One region of the Pseudomonas sp. AC136 genome, then DNA from elsewhere that is predicted to be linked to it. Evidence: riboswitches for the same ligand, from Rfam matches in the RefSeq annotation. Region 1 holds a riboswitch; each other region holds the start of a gene.
What was found. Region 1 has a riboswitch for cobalamin ahead of cobO (cob(I)yrinic acid a,c-diamide adenosyltransferase). Riboswitches for the same ligand answer to the same signal wherever they lie in the genome.

Region 2: another riboswitch for cobalamin. It lies ahead of ACZZZU_RS17660 (TonB-dependent receptor domain-containing protein); the one in region 1 lies ahead of cobO (cob(I)yrinic acid a,c-diamide adenosyltransferase).
Region 3: another riboswitch for cobalamin. It lies ahead of ACZZZU_RS14915 (CbtB domain-containing protein); the one in region 1 lies ahead of cobO (cob(I)yrinic acid a,c-diamide adenosyltransferase).

What each region holds. Positions count from the first base shown of each region.
Region 1 is NZ_OZ409865.1:702,714-704,969, forward strand. Features, by position in the region: gene ACZZZU_RS03110 (cobyrinate a,c-diamide synthase) at 1-836, opposite strand, end outside; gene cobO (cob(I)yrinic acid a,c-diamide adenosyltransferase) at 836-1,447, opposite strand; cobalamin riboswitch at 1,597-1,834, opposite strand; gene ACZZZU_RS03120 (methyl-accepting chemotaxis protein) at 2,059-2,256, shown strand, end outside.
Region 2 is NZ_OZ409865.1:3,945,183-3,947,438, forward strand. Features, by position in the region: gene ACZZZU_RS17660 (TonB-dependent receptor domain-containing protein) at 1-1,263, opposite strand, end outside; cobalamin riboswitch at 1,353-1,585, opposite strand; gene ACZZZU_RS17665 (methyl-accepting chemotaxis protein) at 1,645-2,256, opposite strand, start outside.
Region 3 is NZ_OZ409865.1:3,372,010-3,374,265, forward strand. Features, by position in the region: gene cobW (cobalamin biosynthesis protein CobW) at 1-297, opposite strand, end outside; cobalamin riboswitch at 409-617, opposite strand; cobalamin riboswitch at 731-907, shown strand; gene ACZZZU_RS14915 (CbtB domain-containing protein) at 1,018-1,203, shown strand; gene ACZZZU_RS14920 (CbtA family protein) at 1,247-1,966, shown strand; gene ACZZZU_RS14925 (cobalamin biosynthesis protein) at 2,052-2,256, shown strand, end outside.

The sequences.
Region 1 (2,256 bases):
GGCAACGCGCTGTCGCGAAGTGGCGAGAATTCGATCAGCTCGGCGCCCAGCTCGCGCAGCAGGTCGAGGTTGGCCTGATAGAGAAAGGCGAACGAGGTGTCGCGCGCCACGCCAATGCGCACGCCCTTGAGCAACGGCAATATCTGCCGAACCATTGGTGGCGGCGCGAAGTGCACGGGCGCCGGCAACGTGGTGTCGGCGCTGGCGGCCAGGGCGTCGGCGGCGGCGTCCAAACGGGCGTCCAGGTCTTCCAGCTCTTCGGCTTGCACCAGGCCCAGGTGCCGGCTCGGCAGTTCAATCGCGGCGCTGCGCGGCAAAGCGCCGTACCACTTGATGGCAGGCGGCAGGCAGTCGCGCAGAATTTCGCCATGCCGGGCGCTGCCGGTGCGGTTGGCGAGCACGCCGGAGAACGGCAGGTCGGCCTGGTACGTGGCCATGCCGTGAGCCATGGCGCCGAAGGTTTGCGCCATGCCGGAACCGTCGATCAGCGCCAGCACCGGCACGCCGAAGTGACGGGCCAAATCGGCGGCCGATGGCGTGCCGTCGAACAGGCCCATGACGCCTTCAATCAGAATCAGGTCGGCCTCGGCGGCGGCTTCCCAGAGCAGGCGACGGCTTTCCGCTTCGCCGACCATCCACAAATCCAGCTGGTACACCGGCGCACCACTGGCGCGGGCGAGAATCATGGGGTCGAGAAAGTCCGGCCCGCATTTGAATACCCGAACCCGTTTGCCTTGGCGTGTGTGCAGGCGCGCCAGGGCAGCGGTGACGGTGGTTTTGCCCTGGCCGGACGCCGGTGCGGCGATCAACAGCGCCGGGCATGCGTGGCTCTGCATCAGAACTCCACCCCGGCCTGGGCTTTAACGCCGGACTTGAAGGCGTGCTTGACCATGGCCATTTCGGTCACGGTGTCGGCCGCTTCAATGAGCGCAGGCGGTGCGCCACGGCCGGTGGCGACCACGTGCTGAAATTCCGGGCGGCCGCCGATATCGGCGAGCACGGTGTCGAGGTCGAGGTAATTGTGTTTGAGGGCGATGTTCAGCTCGTCCAGCACCACCAGGCCGATGGCCGGGTCGTTGAGCATGTCTTTGGCCACGGCCCAGGCGGCGACTGCTTTGTCGATATCGCGCTGGCGGTCCTGGGTGTCCCAGGTGTAGCCCTCGCCCATCACGTGGTAGCTGACTTCTTCGGGGAAGCGGCGGAAGAAGCGTTCTTCGCCGGTGCTGGCCGCGCCTTTGATGAACTGCACCACGCCCACTTTCATGCCATGGCCCAAGGCCCGCGCGACCATGCCAAACGCCGAGCTGCTTTTGCCTTTGCCATTGCCGGTGTGCACCAGCAGCAGGCCGTATTCGTTCTGGGCCTGGGCGATTTTCTCGTCGATAAGGGCTTTTTTGCGGGCCATGCGCGCCTTGTGGCGGGCGTCGCGTTCTGCGGATTCGCTCATTGCGGTCTCAGCTCTTCAACATCAATTGTCCAGGCCGGGAAAGCCCGCGCGAGGCGGCGGTTTTCCAACGGCTTGGTTGAGGCTAGCGGAGAACGGCAGACGCAGGGATTGCAGACAATCACCCGACGCCAGACAAAGCCCTCCGCAATGCCGTGGTACTGCGACAGGCCGGTCTCCGGGCTAATGAGCGCGGCCAGTGATGGCCAACAGAACAGCGCGCCTTCCCGTGTTCAACACAGTGGCTAGTGCGGTGTTCAGCTCAATTACCGTTGCGGGGGCAGCGTCGGCTTGTGCCGTTTCTTTTGTACGCGCAACACGTGCAAAACAAGCGGGACCGACTTCCCTGTTTCACCGCCAAATGGCGGCACCTGAAGCGAGGGTGGCAGGTTAGAGGGTTGCAGGTTGAGCGTCAATTCGGCGGGGGTCGCCAACTCGGCGCACTTCTGTATAGGGGAAACCCCTACAAAGCCTGTAGGGGGTGCCCCGATTTTTCGCTTAGCCGCGGCTGCCTATAGTTCACCCAACTTGAACCTGGTCGGGAATTTGCCGTGTTGGCCTATTGCGCGCTTTACCTTGGAGTTGTCATCAGCCTGATTGGCCTGGGCGTGTCCATGCCGTGGTTGGCCGGTGCCGGTCTGGCGGTTACCGCCTTGGCCGGCGTGTTTGTAAGGCCGAGCAAGGCGCCGGTAACCGAGCCGGTTTACGTTGAAGAGACCGCGCCAACCCTGGACAACCAACCGCTGCTTAGCGCCCTGCTGCCGACCTGGAACGACAACCTCGGCCAGGTGCGCCAATTGCTGGGCAGCAAT
Region 2 (2,256 bases), 3.2 Mb from region 1:
GTAAGTCGGTGCGCGGAAGCCTTCGCTGTAGGAGGCGATCACCGATGTGCTGTCGCCCACCGGCACGGTCAACGCGCCGTTCCAGGTGTTCTCGCTACCGAACTGTTCATTCTTGTCTCGGCGCAATCCCAGCTCGGTGGCGAACCACTCGCCCTGGAAACGATGTTGTGCAAAAGCGGCCTGGTTCCAACGGGTTTGTTGGTTGTATTGGGTGCTGCTGTGCAATTGGTCCTCGTAGAAATCGACCCCGGCGAGCACGGTGTGCTGCTCGCCTAGTTCCAAGGTGTTCAACCACGACACGGAGTCGCGGTAGGTGTTGAACACGCTCACTTCGTCGCTGAGTTTGTCTTGGCTTTTCTGCCGGCTTTCGCTGTGGCCGACTTCCCAGCGACTGCTCCAGAGGTCGTTGAACTGCGCGTCGACAAAACCGCTGGCGCTGCTGAGGGTGAAGTCGGTGTAAGGCTGCTGCGGATAGCTGAGGAAGGTGCTCATGTCGAAGCGACCGAACGGGTTGTCGTACTCGTTGCGGCCGCGTTGGTCCAGCAGGCTGACGCCGCCTTCGACGCGCTCGTTGAATTGGTGGCTGAGGTTGAAGCTCAAGGCTTTGTTGCGGTAGGCGTCGTGGTCGCTGTCGGAATCGTAGGACTGGCCGGTGCGGTCGCTGCCGGCGGTTTCGTCGAGGCTGCCGTTGAGGCTGAAGCGCGTCTGTTCATCGCCGCCACTGAGGCCCAGGCTGCGCTGCCAGCTTTGGTGACTTCCGGCGCTCACGGCCAGGCGCGGTTGCAGGCCGCTGTCGCCGCGACGGGTGAAAATCTGCACCACGCCGCCAATGGCATCGCTGCCATACAAGGCCGAGCGCGAGCCGCGTACCACCTCGATGCGTTCGATTTGTTCGAGGCTTAAAAACTGCAGACTGGCGCCGCCATCGGAGGCCGAACCGATGCGTTGGCCGTCCACCAGAATTAGGCTTTGAGTGTTGCTGCTGCCCCGAATAAACAGTGAGGTGTTGCTGCCGCGCCCACCGTTCTGCACCAGTTGCACGCCAGGCACGCGGGTGAGCAGGTCGGTGATGGAGCGGGGCTGCAAACGCTCGATGTCAGCACGGGTGAACACCTTGGCAGCAGCGGTGGCCTGCGCTAACGGCTCGGCGTTGCGGCCGGAGGTGATGACCATTTCTTGCAGCTTCAGCACTTGGTCAGTGCTTTGCGCCTGCACCACAGCGGGCAGCAGCAGCGCGGGCAGGGCGAGATGTCGGTACTTCATGGAGTATTCCTCAAAAGATTTTTGAGGAGGGCATGGGCAAGCGTGGCGCTTGAAGGCGCCTGCGCTTGATGGTGCTGCCCTCCGCAACACCAGTCGATTCCATGCAGGCCGGTCTCCGGGCTCTCGACTGAAAGGGCATCCTTTCCTGCCGCGATCACCTTCCCAGGAAACAACCCAGTGGTGTGTCGATCGGGCATGCAGCGTGGCTGCGGTCGATTACCGTTGCGGGGGCAGCGCCGGGATGGCTCCTATGGAGCGCACCGGCTTCCCGTTTAACGCCGGGCTCGTGTGAGCCGGACGCACCTGCGTGGATAAACGCCGCGCACCGTAGCGGTGGCGGCGGGGTGGGTCAAGAGGGTGGGGCGTTGCAGCAAACGCGGTTTACGCGCTTGGCTCTGCCTGCCCAAGCCGGCTGGCGGCTTTGTGCAGGTCGAGCACCAACCGCTCCAGAGCACGGGCGGCGAGCTGGGTCTGGTTTGCGGCTTCGGCGCTTTGGCCCGCGCCTGAACTGATGGTTTGCGCTTGCAGATTGGCGGCTTGAGCTTGGTCGCGCTGCGATTGCATGGCGCGGCTGATTTCGCCGATCTGCATTTGCATGCCCGCCACCTCCTCATGAATGCGCTGCAACGCCTGGTTAGCCTGCGTGGCTTGGTCAACGCTGGTGCCGACGCTGGTTTGGCATTGCTGCATCGAGCCAACCGCCTGCACGGCTTGCTGACGCATGCTGTGCAGGCTCTGGGCGATAGCGTGCGTGGCCTCGGCGGTGCGCTGGGCGAGGTTGCGCACTTCCTCGGCAACCACGGCAAAGCCACGTCCCGACTCGCCGGCCCGCGCGGCTTCAATGGCGGCGTTGAGCGCCAACAGGTTGGTTTGTTCGGCGATGCCGCGAATGGTTTCGCTGATGCTCTGCACCGCCACCGTGTGTTGGCTCAGGCCTTCGATAGTGCGGGTGGCATCGCTGACCAGGCTGGCCAGGCGGCTGATTTGTTCGGT
Region 3 (2,256 bases), 2.7 Mb from region 1:
AAGGTCGCCGCGACGCGCCACCAGCTCGCGCATCACCGGGAAGAATTCCTCCTGCACCGTGCAGCACAGGCAACCGTTGGCCAGCTCGTAAACGCGGCCGTTGGCTTCTTCTTCGGTGCAGCCGATGGTGCATTGCTTGAGGATTTCACCGTCGATACCCAGCTCGCCAAATTCATTGACGATCACCGCAATGCGGCGGCCTTCGGCGTTGTCGAGCATATGGCGCAGCAGCGTGGTTTTGCCGGCGCCGAGGAAGCCGGTGACGATGGTGACGGGGAGTTTGGCCAAGCTTTTCATCGAATGCAGCCCTGTTGGATACGCGCGAAATCGGATCGGCGGGCGGCTGCGACGGCTACAGCGAGCAGAGCGCTCACCGCAGAATTCGCCACCGGATCACCCCGCCCGGTTGTCGTGAATAGGTTCGAGGCAGGTCTCCTGGCTCACGACATGGCCCTTGATGCGGGCCGCTTTCCTCGCCTTCCCGCGCGTGGCAGTGGCACTGGAAGAAAGCCGGTCGTTTACAGTTGCGGGGGCAGCCGCGGCCTGGCTGTTCAGCGCACCGCGTTCCCTCTTAGCTCTGGCGCAAATACGCCGAGACCTCGAAGCGAGCAAGGCTACGCAGTGGTGGGGGATGGGTCAAATTCGATGAGGTCCGATCATCCAGCTTCTGGACATGGAAGCCTGCACGGGCGAGGCACGTCAGCGTTGACCTTTGCCGATGAAAATGGTGTTCTAGCGCGCTGTTTCAGGTGTCTTGCGTCGTCGTGCGCAAGGTGAAACGGGAAGTCGGTGCGCGCTCTGGTCGGTTCTGGAGCAGTTAGTCCGACGCTGCCCCCGCAACGGTAGGCGTGTGTTGAAACCCTTCAGCCATGCGAGCCCGGAGACCGGCCTGAATTCATACCAGTAGGCAAAACCCGCGGTGGGCGGGCGCAAGCCGGAAGTCTGAATGCGCTCGCATTCGGCTCCTCGTGCGTTCCCTTCTGCTACGTTTTCATTTCCAGTTCAGAGGGAACGGTCATGTCCAGTAGCACCCTTACTCATTCTGCCGAGGCCAGCGCCTCGCTTTCTCAGCGTCTCGTGGTCGCCATCGGCGCCGGCCTGTTGGGCGCGTTGCTGGTGTATTTCGCCGGTTTCTCCCATGTCGAGGCGGTACACAACGCTGCTCACGACACCCGCCACAGTGCCGCGTTTCCGTGCCACTAATTTCTGTGCCACCAAGTGTGCGTGCGACTGAAGAGACCGCGAAATGATTAAGCGTATTGCGCAAACCGCCGGGTTTGCCGGGCTGCTGGGTGCCCTGTTTCTGACCCTGTTGCAAAGCTTCTGGGTGGCGCCGCTGATTCTTCAGGGCGAAACCTTTGAAAGCGCTGAGCCCGCCGCCGTGCAAGTGGCGCCGGCTGAGCACAGCCACGAACCGGGCGCCGCCGCCCATTCCCATGAACACAGCAGCGAAGCGTGGTCGCCGGAAGATGGCTGGCAACGCGTCGCGTCGACCACGGGCGCCAACCTGGTGGTTGCCGTTGGTTTCGCGCTGATGTTGGCGGGCTTGTTTACCTTGCGCGCGCCGGGTCGTACCCGAGACGGTCTGTTCTGGGGCCTGGCGGGTTTCGCCACCTTTTCGCTGGCACCTTCGCTCGGTCTGCCGCCTGAATTGCCTGGCACCGCCGCTGCTGATTTGCAGCTGCGTCAGTACTGGTGGATCGGCACCGCAACCGCGACCGCCGTGGGCCTGGCCTTTTTGGTATTCGCCCGCCACTGGGCGGTGAAAGTGATCGGCGCTGTGTTGCTGGTGGTGCCACATGTCATCGGCGCGCCGCAGCCTGAGGTGCATTCGAGCTTGGCGCCCGAGGCGCTGGAGCATCAGTTCATCTGGGCCTCGCTGATTACCAACGCGCTGTTCTGGTCGGCCCTGGGCTTGCTGAGCGCCTGGCTGTATCGCCGGTTTGCGGGCAAGAGCGCGGTGTAACCCCCTCGTTGGTGCTGCGCAAGAACCCGCTGAAGGGCCATGCTCTCAGCGGGTTTTTTTCTTACCTACTCAGGCGTTTTTCTCTGTGCCTATCGTTGCGCCTTTTATCGCTGGAATCGGATGCCGCGCGGGTTGTAGCGAGGCTGAACTTCGCCAATTGCTGGAACACACCTTGGCCGCGCACGGGTTGGGCCTCGGCGACGTCGCCGGCCTCGCCAGCGTTGAACATAAACGTGATGAAGCCGGCCTTCGCGCGCTCGCCGCGACGTTGCGCTTGCCGCTCGCGTGGC